4 regions of the Flaviflexus ciconiae genome follow, and region 1 is predicted to be linked to each of the others. Evidence: riboswitches for the same ligand, from Rfam matches in the RefSeq annotation. Region 1 holds a riboswitch; each other region holds the start of a gene.

What was found. Region 1 has a riboswitch for S-adenosylmethionine ahead of EJ997_RS11580 (hypothetical protein). Riboswitches for the same ligand answer to the same signal wherever they lie in the genome.
Region 2: it holds a riboswitch for S-adenosylmethionine, as region 1 does, so the genes downstream of both, EJ997_RS05250 (OsmC family protein) here and EJ997_RS11580 (hypothetical protein) in region 1, are expected to answer to the same signal.
Region 3: it holds a riboswitch for S-adenosylmethionine, as region 1 does, so the genes downstream of both, EJ997_RS00690 (methionine ABC transporter ATP-binding protein) here and EJ997_RS11580 (hypothetical protein) in region 1, are expected to answer to the same signal.
Region 4: it holds a riboswitch for S-adenosylmethionine, as region 1 does, so the genes downstream of both, EJ997_RS04985 (hypothetical protein) here and EJ997_RS11580 (hypothetical protein) in region 1, are expected to answer to the same signal.

What each region holds. Positions count from the first base shown of each region.
Region 1 is NZ_CP034593.1:2,585,343-2,588,993, reverse strand. Features, by position in the region: gene EJ997_RS11585 (hypothetical protein) at 171-590, opposite strand; SAM riboswitch class IV at 601-716, opposite strand; gene EJ997_RS11580 (hypothetical protein) at 859-1,260, opposite strand; SAM riboswitch class IV at 1,275-1,390, opposite strand; gene EJ997_RS11575 (hypothetical protein) at 1,613-2,380, opposite strand; gene EJ997_RS11570 (hypothetical protein) at 2,488-3,354, opposite strand.
Region 2 is NZ_CP034593.1:1,162,066-1,165,716, reverse strand. Features, by position in the region: gene pdxH (pyridoxamine 5'-phosphate oxidase) at 1-379, shown strand, start outside; gene EJ997_RS05255 (DUF364 domain-containing protein) at 501-1,271, opposite strand; SAM riboswitch class I at 1,453-1,545, shown strand; gene EJ997_RS05250 (OsmC family protein) at 1,724-2,206, shown strand; gene EJ997_RS05245 (DUF5692 family protein) at 2,487-3,464, opposite strand.
Region 3 is NZ_CP034593.1:160,960-164,610, forward strand. Features, by position in the region: gene EJ997_RS00680 (HAD family hydrolase) at 1-51, shown strand, start outside; gene EJ997_RS00685 (aldo/keto reductase) at 121-930, shown strand; SAM riboswitch class I at 1,156-1,242, shown strand; gene EJ997_RS00690 (methionine ABC transporter ATP-binding protein) at 1,248-2,219, shown strand; gene EJ997_RS00695 (methionine ABC transporter permease) at 2,216-2,902, shown strand; gene EJ997_RS00700 (MetQ/NlpA family ABC transporter substrate-binding protein) at 3,213-3,651, shown strand, end outside.
Region 4 is NZ_CP034593.1:1,106,556-1,110,206, forward strand. Features, by position in the region: gene EJ997_RS04975 (glutamate-5-semialdehyde dehydrogenase) at 1-248, opposite strand, end outside; gene trxA (thioredoxin) at 338-715, shown strand; gene EJ997_RS04985 (hypothetical protein) at 1,297-2,196, opposite strand; SAM riboswitch class IV at 2,450-2,552, opposite strand; gene EJ997_RS04990 (MusI family membrane protein) at 3,321-3,651, opposite strand, start outside.

The DNA of each region.
Region 1 (3,651 bases):
AGTGCCCCACGATGGGTGATTGAATTTCGGTCAAATCCTGTGGCACTGAGTGCGAAGAAGCGGCGCAGCCTCGTGGCTGCACCGCTGAGAAGACACCGCTGTCGCGGTGAAAGAGATGAATCAGTGCGGGGAGCTAAATGCTTCCCGCACTGATTCGAGGTTGATGAAGGTTAGATGCTTCGGGGTAGAGGTTTTGGCAGCTCAGGCCTCGAGTACTCGCATGGAGTGACCTCCGCTGCCACTCTGGTGATCGCTCTTATCAGGCCATTCGTCGCTCGTAGGATTCCCTTCGATTCGTGCAGTTCAACGGTTCCACCTTCAGAGTGCAGAAGGCGGATCGCGGTCACCAGGAAACGGGAGTGAGTCCATACCCGCCCCGAGCCTTCGCCCGAGATGATGTGAATGAACTTCCCATGGGTACCGGTGAGGATAACGGTTTCCCAGGTATCCTGGTCCGCTGCTTCGTAGTCTTCAGCTGAAAGATAGTGGCCGCTCTTGCTGGACCGGCATGAGCTACCGGAGTAGACCTCGGTGAATCTGTGCTTCTTGTCCGCCGGAGGATGCGCCTCACGGCGCTTGTTGTCGTTCATGATGTCCTTTGTCGCTAGCTTCCGCCTGGGCTTTTACCCAGGGGCCGATCTTCCCTTGGAGGCACCGTGTGCGATACGCGGTTGCCAGTCGACAAGCCAAGGGGCTTCACGTCGAACTTCTCGATCGATACTTCTATTATGGGCCCACGGGTCGGACAGAAATATTCTGCTTTTCTACCCGACCCGTGTTTCGACCTCGAGAGCTCAGCTGAAACAGCTGATTTCAATGGTCAGAACACACTGCGATTCGGCTGCCCTCGGCAGCGGCTTACAGGCTGTAGCCGCAGTCCGTTGGGCTCGGCGCAAGCGTGACTGGAGTTCCGACAACAGACCCGCTGGGCTCTTCCGAGTACACGGTCAGGAGGTGGTATCTTTCCGACCAGACAGTCCTCGCCTCGGGGTCCCGGGCAGCTATCTCCTGCACTTTGAGCAGGCGCTGGGGGTCGTGGTTCCAGCGGCGCTGGGTGCCTGCTTCTGTTCTGAAGTCGATGTAATGACCATCTACCGCGGTCACTTCGGCCGCGACTCTCCGCTCCTCAGAGGCAAGCCGGACCTGGATGAAATGGACACCGTGACCAGACTTGTATTTACTGCAGTCTTCCACAGTGACGTCTGGGCCTTCGATGAAAATGTATTCGTGCGCATCCGGCGCATCGTCCATGGGGTTCATAAGAATTTTCCTATATCGCATACTTCCTCCCGAGCTTTTGCTCGGGGGCCGATCTTCCTTCGGGAGCACCGTGCACGAAACGCGGTTGCTAGTCGACTAGCCGAGGGGCTTAGCGTCGAACTTCTCGATCTAGCTCTAAGTTACACACCCCGAGCACCCTGTCAAGCGTTAATCGAATTAACAACTTCAAAGATTCATTCAACCCACGAAAAATGCCCACCAACAGGGACCAGAGGGGGCGCTCCCGCCTTCCCATCAATGGGGAGACCAGCGGGTCAAAATAGAACTCATTATCGGCAAAGCTCAACGCTCCAGCGGGTTTCATAGGAACACGCGAGGCTTTTGACATCACTTACTGGTAGGACACAAACTCCGGCATCGGCTCCACCGCATAGGTCTCTTCCGGGGTGAGCATGGGAAGATCTTCATCAATGAAGTTCTTCCACCCCCACGCAATTCCTTCTGGAGCATCCTGGTGGAGGGCCCGCCAGGTAGCAGCTTTTGCCCCCTGGCTCCCCTGACCATCTGCATGGATCAGCAGAGCAACTTCAGATCGAGATAGATCGAGCTGGTCCCGATCGCGGATCATCTGAAGCTGGAACTGGTGAAGGATGACCACCTTCTGGGGAAGATCATTCGCCCGGACGTAGTCACTGAGGTAAGCAATAACCTCATTCACTTCATCGATCTCAACATGGCCGATCCGTGTAAGGGGCTCTTCATCAGGACCAAGCCGCCACTCCGGGTCGAGAGCTATTCCCACGTGCGGGTAGGCGAGAAGTTCCTCGTACTGTTGGACCTGTGTGAGGAAGTCAGTTCTGCCGGGCTGGAAGTCGAGGATGACATATTGGCCCGCGTCCCCCGCAGCTTCGATGAGGGGAATGAACCACTCAATAGGCCCTTCGTTCGAGTAGTCTCCATCATCGCCCGGCTCCCCGGCCGCAACGGTCACGATGATCTCCTGAGCCGGCACAACCGTGTCATCGGTCAGAGCTCGGTATGGCTCCGTCATCTCTTCTGCACGAGCAACAGTGGAGGGAACATCCTGTTCGCCGAGCAGCCCAAGTGCTGGTGTGATGGGAGAGCCGTACAGGGCAATATAGCGCTTCCCTCCGAACACATGCTGGGTCCCACCCGGCAGTTCAACACCGGTTGATGCGGCAGCCAGCTGCCACTCAAAGTCCTCAAGCTCTTCTTCGAACAGCCCAACAACAATGTCGGCAGATCCTACAGCCTGAATCGCTTCGCTCGACCCTCGGGGTCAGCCGGGGACAGGACAATGTCCGCACCAGCCGCATGGGCCGTACCGACCGCCGCAATCGAGCTGCCATCGGTCAGCACGACAACCCCATCGAGCAGATCAATGTCATGCTCCAGCTCAACATCAGTCAGCTGCGGAGCAGTAAAAGCTTCCCCTTCAGCCAAAGAAAGCAGAGTATCAAGGCCTTCTCCCTCGGGCGCCACGACCGTAAGAGAAGGATCGACCTCAATCTCCTCCCCTTCATCCGGCACGCGTGGCTCCCCACCAGCCACATCGGATTCAGCCTCGTCCTCGGCGCTCACCCCGGTGCTCTCCTCGGCGCTGTCCTCAGAGCCAGACTCCTCTTCCGCTTCTGCAGGAAGGACTGCGGGGATGGCGTCTACGTCTTCCATGTCCTCGAGCTCAACGCCGACGGCGATTACCCAGGTTGCGTCAAGCCTCTCCAGCTCGTCAGCGATCGCGTCTCCTTCGACAAGGACGGGTACAGAATAGGCCATGCCGAGCGAAGCCGCCTCCAACTGAAGCTCTTCATCAGTCACAACAGCTCCGGGTGAGGACTCAAAGAACTGCTCACTCATCGCAATAGATATTTCACTCGCATCAGCACCGGTAACGAGAAGGGTCGTGGGCTCGAGAACTACGGCAGCTGCCTCTTCTGCAGGCTCCACTTCTTCACCGGCCTCGTCACCCAGCTCCCCCACATCAACAGACTCTTGAAGATCGTCATCAGAAGAGCGCTCGCTACCATCAACAGTGCTGTTATCTGCAGATGAGCAGGCAGCAAGGACCGCTGACCCGGCAACAATCACAGCGACCAGTTTCTTCACCTTCATGCCTCGACCCTCTCACGCACCTATCAGTGCACCCACCCTACAGAAGAGCAATCCACCGGTCGCTCTCACCGAGGCCCCAAGGCGCTGCGGCACGTTTCCAGCGAACTATTCATGAATTGTTTCGCTCAGGAGATGGACAATTCTCCCCTCTACGCCTTCAGGGGTGATTCAAGCATCTACGTACTTCGCATAGGCAGAGCAAGGTCTCAACCGCGCCGACGAAGTCCGGCCAGTCGCTCCGAGTGCAGCTCATGAGCTGTTGGTGCATCCACCTTGTGGAGATCAAAGTAGGCTAGG
Region 2 (3,651 bases), 1.4 Mb from region 1:
TGAGATCAAGGTCAACCCGAGGGTTGCCCTGAACTTCCACTGGGCTTCGCTCGACCGCATGGTCAGGATCGAGGGGCGGGCGGAGCGCATCACCGATGTCGAATCGGATAAGTACTTTGACTCTCGCCCGGTCGGCTCCCGTCGGGGCGCCATTGCCTCCCCGCAGTCTCAGGTGATCGAAAGTCGGCAGGTGCTCCTCGATGAGGTGGAGAAGCTGGAGAGATCCGGTGAGGAGCCCCACCGGCCGAACAACTGGGGTGGCTACCTCGTACGGCCCAAGGTCCTGGAGTTCTGGCAGGGCAGGCCCGACCGGCTCCACGACAGGATCCGCTACCGCGTCGTTGACCGCGCGTGGGCTTGGGAGCGCCTAGCTCCGTAGTGTCAGCCAGTACCGACAGCCTATGTCCGCCCTGTAACTGGTCCGCGACCATAGGCTTTTTTCAATGACGTGAGTCTTGCTTTGCACTTATGCCTGCTGGCGTTGCCAGAACGAACGAGGTTTACAGCTCTGGTTTGACCTTTGCGAAGTCGACCATGGTTCCGGCTGCGCTCGGGAAGCCGCGTCCGGTGCCGCGGAGAATCTCGGTGAGGTGCTCCGGGTTGGTGCACACGAGTCCTGATAGCCCGTTCACGCCGTAGTCGTAGAGGATTGGTGACATGGTTGATGATGGTCCGGTGAGGACCACGTAGGCGTCTTGGGAAAGCTCGAGTAGGCGGGGGAGTGTCTTGTTGACGAGCGTTGATCCGGTGATGAAAACGAAGTCCTGTTCCGGCAGAATGTATTCGCTTGCCGTATCCGGGTAGTCGTTGTCCCGGGGTCTGCGCTCAATGATGCAAAGCTCACCCACTCCCTCGAAGCGGTTCTCGATAAACCGGAAGTGGCCGATCGTGGCGACCTTCTTACCCTGAACCAGTTCGGCGTAGGTGTCGAAGGCACCTTCGGTTCCTTCGGTGTTCTCGGGGAAACGATAACCGCAGGACGGGATGCGCCCTGGATGATTGTGCCAGGCATTGATCGCGGCAACGCCAATACCCGCCTCCGCCAGGTTCCAGGAGCGCACCAGCATTGCGGCTTCCCTCAGCGGTCGGCCAATCAGCGACTCGGTGGAGATTGATGGTCGGGTCCGTACATCGGTTGTCATCGCAACGCCGCTTGTCCCATCATCTGCTGTGACTCGGGTCCAGATGTTGCCGACCTGGTAGTCGGAAACCTTGGCCGACGCATCGATCGCGTCAATGAGATTGTCATACAGGGCCCACGGATTACTCATAGCCCAATCGTACGTGAATGCCGAGGGGGTAAATGCGGCGGAAGTGGATGGAATCTGTAGCAATTCTTGTTGTTAGAAACCTGTCCACGGCTGTTCTGGGTACGGCGGAAAGTCTGTTCTGCGCAGTTTGTTCAAATTTTGGAATGCGTAGACGGCAGGGGTTGACGCCCTTAATCTGGAACCACTATCGCGAGCAGTCGAGAGTCCTGGCTCTATGACGCTGCAGCAACCTTTCGAGATTCGGAGCGGGTGCTAATGCCAGGTTCGATGGAGGACAGAATGCGAATGTTCGTCGCGGCGTGAGGCCGCAGTAGCCACAGAGCTCAACGGAGCAGTCTCGATATTGCTCACCGCCAATCAATAAAAGGCGCTGTTTTGCGTACCCGTAATCTCCCACGAAGTGTGGGCGGGCGTCAGCGCACCCAAAAACTAAGAACTTAAGGAAAAAGATCATGACTACACTCGCTACCCAGACCAAGCCGAAGCTCATTTCCCTCACCACGACCGGAACCTGGGTCGGTCAGGCAAGCACCGATATCACCGCTGGAGAGTTCAACTTCCGAGTCTCCGAGCCCACGGGGCTTGGCGGTAACAACTCCGGTCCGAACCCCTTCCAGTACCTCATCGGTGCTTTCGAAGGTTGCATTGCTGTCGTCATCGAAACCGTTGCTGCCGAACGTGGCTACGAGATCGACGGTGTCGATATTGAGATCACCGGAACCCTGGATCTTCGTGGCTTCGAAGGTGTGGAAGGCGTTTCCCCGCACTTCCAGACCGTTGTTGGTTCCGTGAAGATCACCGCTGACCTTGATATTGAACAGTTCGGGACCCTCGTGAATGAGACTGAGCGCCGCTGCCCCATCTACAACCTGATTAAGGATGCTGGGGTCACCCCACAGATCGAATGGTCGAACGAGAAGAATACCGCTAAGTAGTTCAGTCCTTCGACAATCAACTACTCGTAACCTCATAGAAGTCGGGCTCTTTCACTAGCCCTGGATCAATGAGCGAAGCGTCTGTCAGTATGTGGCCACTCCACACTGACAGACGCGTCGCCCTTTCCGCAGTAAATCCGCGGGTTCTATGACGGATTCATTTATTTGGCACTGGCTTGACTGGTCCCGCAGCAGATTCTCTCGTCCGATGGCGGACACTGAGTCCGACATAGCCTTCCCTTGTCCTGTGGAGACCTAGTATGTTCCGCAGGTGTTCTGGTTACGCCATCTTGTCGAACGTGTCGGCGGCAATTCGGCTGTCCAGAGGCTCAACCGGGGTGTTTGCGGCAACGATTGCCTTGTATTCGGGGTGATCCGTGTACAGCTCATCCTTGAGCGGGTTGAGGCGCTTCTTCAGGATTGTGCGGATCTGGTAGATGATGAGAGCGACGTTGGCGACCAATGCCAGTGCCGAGATGACAAAGAGGGCGACGGGACTCCTGGAGGTTTCGACGGCAAACATTGAGTCGGAGACAAATGTCGGCACCGCCATAGTGAACATCATCCAGAGGGCCAGGGTGTTGGCCCGGTGTTGGAGCCAGGCGCCCTTCTTGATGAAGAATGCGGGGATAGTGCAGGAGATGAGGAGTGCCCCACCGGCGTAGAACGAATGGTCACCAACGCAGTTATAGACGTAGGCGAAGTTCCACAGGTCGTAGGCGATGATCCAGAACCAGAGCATGTCAGGCCAGATCATGTCCTTCGACTTGTCCCTGGAAATAAAGATTCCCGCCCATCCGCAAATCGCAACGAGGTTAAGAAGACCGGCTACGCCGTTCATCCAGTTCCAAGAACCCGACAGCATGTACACGCCATCGACGATGCCGTCGGCGTTCATGGCTCCCACCTGGAAGTCACGGATGCAGGCCTCGGCAATATTGATGGCGAGGATAGCTGCCGGGAAGATGAGGACCTTCTTATTAGCTGCGAGCTTGGGGAAGTAACGGATCGCCATGAAGCCAAGAGCTCCGGCGAGAGCTGAGTAGACCTTGACCCAGTGGAACCAGGTGCCGGTAGAAGAATCTGCACCTGCAGTTGTTGGCCATACAAAGATTGTGAGAATGATCGGGAGAATAATGAAGAAGGCGATGCCGCCGGCCTTCCATCTTCTCGTTACCTCGTTGAGGCCGATGAGTGCGCCGAGTACGACGAACCACATGAGCCATGAATACCAGGGGATAGATTCGAAGAGAAACATGATTCCTGTCCTGTCACTGAAACTGTTAGCGACATCGTCGTCGCCTCCCTTTCACGCTAAGACCCGCCCTAAACACTGCGATATAGACAGAAACCCGAAGGTGTCGCAATCACTGAAATTACTAGCTCAGGCAGGGCCCCTTTTACCGCCGAACCGGGACGTGCGTCCTATGATTGGAGGTATAAAC
Region 3 (3,651 bases), 410 kb from region 1:
GTCGTTAACGTGTTGAAGCTGGAGCTCGCGGCACTCGCAGGCCTCCTCTGAGTTCGTTTCGGATTCTGCCAGGGGCTTGGAACTCTCGTCGCCGAGGTTACGCGTTGGTAGCCTGGGTGAATGAACGCACAGGTTGATTTCAATTCACTGAAGATCGGATTCGGCACTTCTCCCCTCATGGGAGAGGAAGCGACAACTGCTGTCGCTTCGGCGCTCGATGCTGGCTATACCTTTATCGACACGGCATCGAAGTACGAGAACGAAGAGGCCGTCGGTCAGGGAATCAAGGCCTCCGGCGTTGCTCGCGAGGACGTTATTCTCCAAACCAAGCTCCGCGGCAATGATCATGGGGATGTTCGGGGAGCGCTCGAGCGTAGCCTTAGCAGGCTCGGCGTCGACTACCTCGATGCGTGGCTTATTCATTGGCCGCTCCCCATGCTTGGCCTTTACCCCGAGGCGTACGAGGAGATGGCCAAGGCGCAGGAGGAAGGTCTTGTCCGCACCCTCGGCGTCTCCAACTTCCTCATCGAACACCTGGATGAACTGAAGGCTAAGACCGGCCTCGTCCCTGCCACGAACCAGGTGCAGGTTGACCCGGGCCTGCACCGCCCCGAATACCGCAAGGAACTTGCTGATCGCGGGATTGCTGTCCAGTCCTGGTCCCCGCTTTCAAAGGGTGGTGACCTGTTCGAGACAGAAGCTGTGGTCTCCGCGGCCGAAGCGCACAGCATCACGCCCTCGCAGGCAGTCCTGGCCTGGCACCGTGCGATCGGTGCCATCCCGATTGTCCGCTCCACGAACGAGGAGCGTAGGAAGCAGAACCTTGAGGCTGTCGAGGTTCAGCTGACCCCCGCAGAGGTGGAAGCGATCTCCGCACTCCCGCAGCGCGAACTTGGCGAATGGGATCCTGCAACGCACGACGAGCGATAGACCTAAGCACTTAAAGTGTAGAACCAAACTTCAGAGGCGCCCCGGCGGTAGTTATGCCTCGCACATTTCCTGTACAGGAACGTGCGGGTGACTGTCGTCGGGGCTCTCCCTTGCCCATGAATAAAGTGGACATAGGTTGACATAACGTGCTCGGTGTCACACGGCCAACTGCGTCCAAATCCTGAGATTGTTTGGCGCTCTGACCTGGGGCGTTGTCTAATGGGGGAACCATCAAGAGTGGCTGAGAGACCTGGCTCGTCGACGCCGCAGCAACCGAGAAAAACCCGGTGCTAAGGCCAGGACCGATGGAGGAATCAATGATCACATTGGACGGTGTCCGCAAGGTGTACCCGGGAGTTGTCGCTCTCGACGGTATCGATCTCAATATCCCTGCAGGCCAAATTCACGGAATTGTGGGCCAGTCGGGTGCGGGCAAGTCCACTCTGATCAGGTGCCTGACGGCACTCGAAAGGCCAACCGAAGGCCATATTTGGGTCGATGAGCAGGACCTTTCCTCGCTCACCCCCAACCAGCTACGGACAGCACGCCGCTCAATCGGCATGGTGTTCCAGGGCGGCAACCTGCTTGATGCTCGTACCGCCGGTCAAAACATTGCGTACCCGCTGAAGGTTGCCGGCCTTGATAGGGGAGGGCGGCGCGAACGCGTACAAGAGCTCCTTGACCTCGTCGGCCTTGGTGACCGTGGCGACTCCTATCCGTCCCAGCTTTCCGGTGGTCAGCGCCAGCGCGTCGCCATTGCCCGTGCGCTCGCGGCACGGCCCGCAGTGCTCCTGTGCGATGAACCGACCTCGGCTCTCGATACTCAAACCACCGAACAGATTCTCGACCTCATTAAGGATGTTCGCGACCAGACCGGTGTCACGGTCGTCATCATCACGCACGAGATGTCGGTGGTGCGCGAAACCTGTGACGCCGTCACGCTCCTGTCGAAGGGCAAGGTTGTTCAGTCCGGCAGGCTTGACGAGATCATCACGGACACCGGCTCCCGCCTAGGTGCTGCCATTGTTCCGCCTCCGAAGGTTGACGAGATCCCGCCGGGAACGACACTGATCGACATTGCCTTTACGTCCCGTCCGGGGGAGCCCTCCGGTTCCCACGTTCTCAGCCTGGTGGCCGAGCTCGGGGCAGATGTTACCGCTGGAACGTTCGAGACTCTGGGCTCCGCCCAGATCGCACGCCTCGTTCTCTCGGTTGAAAATGCTCGGGTCGATTCGACCATTGCGGCGCTCGCTGCTCAGGGCATTGATGCGAAGGAGCGTGCAGCATGAATACTTTGACTCAGGACGGCACGTGGTTCAATAACCAGATCGTCCAAGAGACGCTGTGGGACGCGACCGTGGAAACCCTGCTCATGGTCGGCTGGTCCACCCTCGCAACGGTGGTCATTGGATTGCCTCTCGGTATCCTTCTCGTTGCCACCGCGAAGGGCGGAATCCGTCCTAACAAGATCGTCAACGCCATTCTTTCCCTGATCGTTAACGTCGGGCGTTCGATCCCGTTCATCATCCTTCTGATCCTCTTGCTACCGGTCACGGACTGGGTCATGCAGACCAACATTGGATGGCGGGGCATGGTGTTCCCGCTCGCAATCGGATCCATTCCGTTCTTTGCTCGCCTGGTCGAGACGAACCTTCTGGCTGTTGATTCAGGCAAGATCGAAGCCGCTCAGATGATGGGGGCAACACGAACGAGGATCATGGGGGACGTGATTCTCCGTGAGGCCCTTCCCGGAATCATCCAGTCGATCACCGTTCTCATCATCATGATTATTGGCTTCTCCGCCATGGGAGGCACGGTTGGAGGCGGCGGGCTCGGAGCTCTTGCCTACAACTACGGCTACCAGAGGTACTTCCTCGACGTCCTCATCATCACCGTTGTTGTTCTTGTTGTTATCGTTCAAATCGTCCAAATGCTCGGCGACATGCTCAGCCGATATGTAGACCACCGCTGAGTCTCTGCATATCGGAACGAACGACTCGCGACAAACACCTGATCCGAATCGCAGGAAGCAACTCATTCGAGTGACCTCCACCGAAACAGTTCTTCGAATGGAAGCGCTCGCACAAGGCTTCTTGGCTCGCTCCTCGTGACCGTAATTCACCGAGATCTCTCTCGAGTCACGTCATCCCCGTAACTCTGGGCTATGCCCGCACCGTCAACACAATCTCCGCCACGACCGCACCCATAGTGCGGACTGGCAATCCGAGCAGAGGGTTCCAAGGATCCCACTTGCTCATTTAATAACAAAAGGAAGTAAACCAATGCGTCGTAAAATTTTTGCTCTCACAGCAGCCGCAGCCCTTGCCCTCTCGGCATGCTCGTCCAATGAAGAGGAATCCGAGGAGACCACCTCGGATTCGACCGCGGCCTCCGGTGAGGTTGTCACCCTCAAGGTTGGAGCCTCCCCGGTTCCCCACGCAGACATCCTCAACTACATCGATGAAAACCTGGCCGAAGAGGCCGGTATTGACATCGAGGTTGTCGAGTACTCCGACTACGTCCTGCCGAACCGTAACCTCGACTCGGGTGACCTGGATGCTAACTTCTTCCAGCACGTCCCCTACTTCGAGACTGAGATCGCCGATAACGGTTACGAGTTCGACCGTGGCGAAGGCGTCCACATTGAGCCCTACGCTGCCTACTCCGAGACTCTTGAGTCCATCGACGACCTCCCGGACGGTGCCAAGGTCTCTATCGTCA
Region 4 (3,651 bases), 1.4 Mb from region 1:
GCGATACCGGAGATACGATCCTCATCGAGAGTTAGCCGGTCGATGAGAGCCTCAGCGAGCCCATTCTCTATTCCGCGCTCAACATCTAACTTGTTGGCCGCCACAATCTCCGTCGCATTGGCCTCCAAGGATTGCGCGATTGCCGCTAGTGCATCGTTCTTTTGACCGGTCGAAGCTGCCCGAAGGACCTGCGCGGCTTCGCGCCCCTTTGTCGCCAGTGCCCTGACTGCGTCACTCGTGTTCGTCATGAGAATAAGCGTATAGGGAATTATTCGATCGTCCAGTGAGTTGAAGCCCTTGTATCACCTTTCGAGGTACCCGACCGTAAGGACAACAAATGGCGACCGTAGAAATCACGAAGGAAAACTTCACCGAGACAGTCAAGGAAGGCATCGTCTTCCTCGACTTCTGGGCAGAGTGGTGCGGCCCGTGCCGTCAGTTCGCGCCAACCTTCGAGAAGGCATCGGACGAGCATGAGGACGTAGTCTTCGGAAAGATCGATACCGAAGCAGAGACTGAGCTCGCCCAGAGCTTCCAGATCATGTCGATCCCGACCCTCATGGTGTTCCGTGACGGCATCAAGATCTTCGAGCAGGCTGGCGCTCTCCCGCCTTCGGCACTCGAGGACCTCATTGAGCAGGCCGAGAAGCTCGACATGGACGCAGTACGCGCCCAGATCGCCGAGCAGCAGGCAGCGCAGGGCGAGCAGGCCTAAGCATTCGATCGATTGCTGGTAGCCCGCTACTTATTAGCGGATAACCAGAACTCTGTGTGGGGCGAGCAGTAAATGCTCGCCCCACACTCATGTCCAAGCAGCTGAACTGGGCATGATCTGGCATGACAACTATTCCAAGGGTCTATCCCTGCGATCCAAGGGACTATCCCTATCGATGCACTGAGCCCATTCCAGGCATAAGGGCCTGGTCTTCCCATGTCTATAGACATTTCATAGCCGAACAAGCTGGGCTTCGCTACCAAACCAACCAATCAAAGTAGCCCGGCCCACGTGAACTGATCGCCTGTGAAGAGCAATGGTTTGGGCTATAGGTCAATGGTTTCGCCAGGCTCTGTTGTCGAACAGAACCTGGCGAGTGAACGGGGCGCGGCGCTCAGCAAGCACCGCGCCCCGTTCAAGTAATTTACTTTTCGGCCAAGGCGTTGCTCGTTTGAGGATTCAAACGTTCGAGGTTTCAGACACAGAGCCCTCAAGCCTCGCGCAACCAGGCTTCCCGAGCTAATGCTCGGTTTTCCAGACCTTTATTCCGTGTTCTATGCCTATTCGAGGAAAGCTTTGCCTTAGGCAGCGGCCTCGGCTTCGCGGCGTGCGTGCAGAAGAGGAAGAACGCCGCAGACAGTGGACGCGAGATCGGTGGGGAGGGAACCCGGGAGGATCGTGAATGCATCGCCGGCACCAAGGGCCAGCCAGGATTCTACGTGGTCGGCAACGTCGTGGACGGTACCGAGAACACGTGCCGAGCCTTCTGCGTAGCGATCGGCACCTATGGCGGAGATAAGATTGCCGCGCTCCTCCGCATCCATCGTGCATGCCGAGACGATCATAAAGAGATCGCAGACAACCTGGAGGTCGTGCCCGGCTTCCAGTGCTGCGGAGCGCAAGGAGTAGCGGATCTCGCGCGCCGTGTGGGGATCCTGTTCGCGCAGGCGAACGGTATCAACAGCGGTACCGAGCTTAGTGAGATCAATCGACTGAGCAGTATCACCGGTCAGGGCAACCGTGACTGGAGTACCAGCATCCTGCGCACGGCGAACCAGATCGAGAGCGGCATCTAGTTCGCCGTGCGGGATGTGGATCTCGAGACCAACGCCCGTGTCCTTGACCAGGTCGAGGGCGGCGTTGCCGACCTCGTCGGCGGTGACGGAAGCAAAGATGGGGCCGGTAATCCGGGACGTGAGCTTCACGGCTGCGCGGATGGCATCGAGCCTGCAATCCCGCAGGTGCAGATCGGAGCGCAGCAGGAAGGAGGCTCCGAGGGTGATTCCTGCAAGACCATCGGTCAGTGCCGCTGAGCTCATGGAAGCCAGGCGGCCGAAGTTGCAGGTTTCTACCGGGAAGTCCTCACCGAAGTCGGTATCGGTGTCGAGCACTTCTGCACCGAGGGCAGACAGATCGATCGAGAGGGCGGGAACGCGGTAGCTGGAACGGGTTTGGTTTGATGAGGGCAGCTGGATAGTCATCGTAAATCCTAAAAGTGGTTTAGCAGAGTGCTCCGAATTGGAGCTGATGTGTGAAGGTGCGTAAGTGACGCTGGAGGGATAATGAGATTCCCAGGTGTAGATCGCGTTGGCCGGATCAGGCCATGGACTTATGCGTGCGCATATACATTCGATGAATTCGGTGCGTAGCCGATACTCGGACGGACTGCCCTGTCGTCTGGTAGATATTCGTGAATGTCATGCTATTTTCCTTCGTGCTTTCCCACCGCGAACGGTGCTTCGCTTGCCGATTGAGGCCTGGTCATCACCCGGGGCACCCCTCGCACGTGAGGGGTTGTCGACCAGCTAGCCGGGGCTCTTCGCTGGTTCTCTGGACCACGGCCAGAATAACACGGTCCCTAGTCCGCATGTCAAGACACCGCTGCCCATTACGTGAGATCAGGTAATCTCATGGCATTATTCGGTCAAATTTAGCGATTTGCAGCTACCGATCGGTAGCTTCCTGAAGAGCGACGACACCGCCCCCCAAACCGCAACCAAGCAGCCGCGGCATGCAACCATGGGAAGCTTGAGGACAATGACTATTCGGTGCAATAGCAGGCAAATGTCGCGGTCACTTTTCCTGGTTCTCAAGCATACAAGTATGTTCACTCAGTTGCGGAGAACCCAGAAGGCTCCCCAGTTCTCTGTGTCATACATGTTCGTTTTAGAGATGCCTGTCACACCCGACACGCATTGGGTTGGAACACATGGCATCTCGTCCCATGGGTGGACCTTTAGCAACCCAAATTCCGGAGGATGCTCGCCTGGCCGTGAACGGACAGGACTCAACTGGAAGCCTTGGCCAAGCCGGAGACCAGGGCAGGGCCCGTACCAGGATGGAGCCGGAGGTTTGTCCAGACCCGGTACCAGGGTGTAGCCACCCGTTAGAACGAACCCGGTGACAGAGTGTAAGCGGAGCTTAGACAAAGCGCGGAGCCACGGCAGCGCTGATGCTCAAGGCTGAACCGGGCGCCATGGGCCGAATCCGTGGCCGAGACCGATCCGGGAGCCGGTACTGCGTCGTATGCCAGTGCGGAGCCTGCGGTAAGGGTGGCACCAGCTTGCTCACACTGCTTCCCTGATACCTGCCCCTGATCCCTGGGCTACTCGTGGCTACCGTATGCCCTCAGTGGTGCGGCAAGGAGGATGTCGTGGAGGTAGAGGATGGCGGCGGGGAGGATGAGTAGGTTCGCGAAGACAAGGACGCCGAGGATGTCGGGGTTGAAGTAGAGAATCGCTGGCTGGATGAGAAGCAGTGCGAGAGCGAGGAAAGTACGCGGCAGGTAGCGGAACGCTAGGAGTGCTGAACGTTTAGTTGCTGAACCTATTGGGGCCTTGTACTGGCTGATGTAGGGGAAGTACCAGACGGCAAATCCCAGGATGAGGATAGTGCCGGTGATGGAGAGGACGGTGGCGATGGTGCCGGCCAGTCCC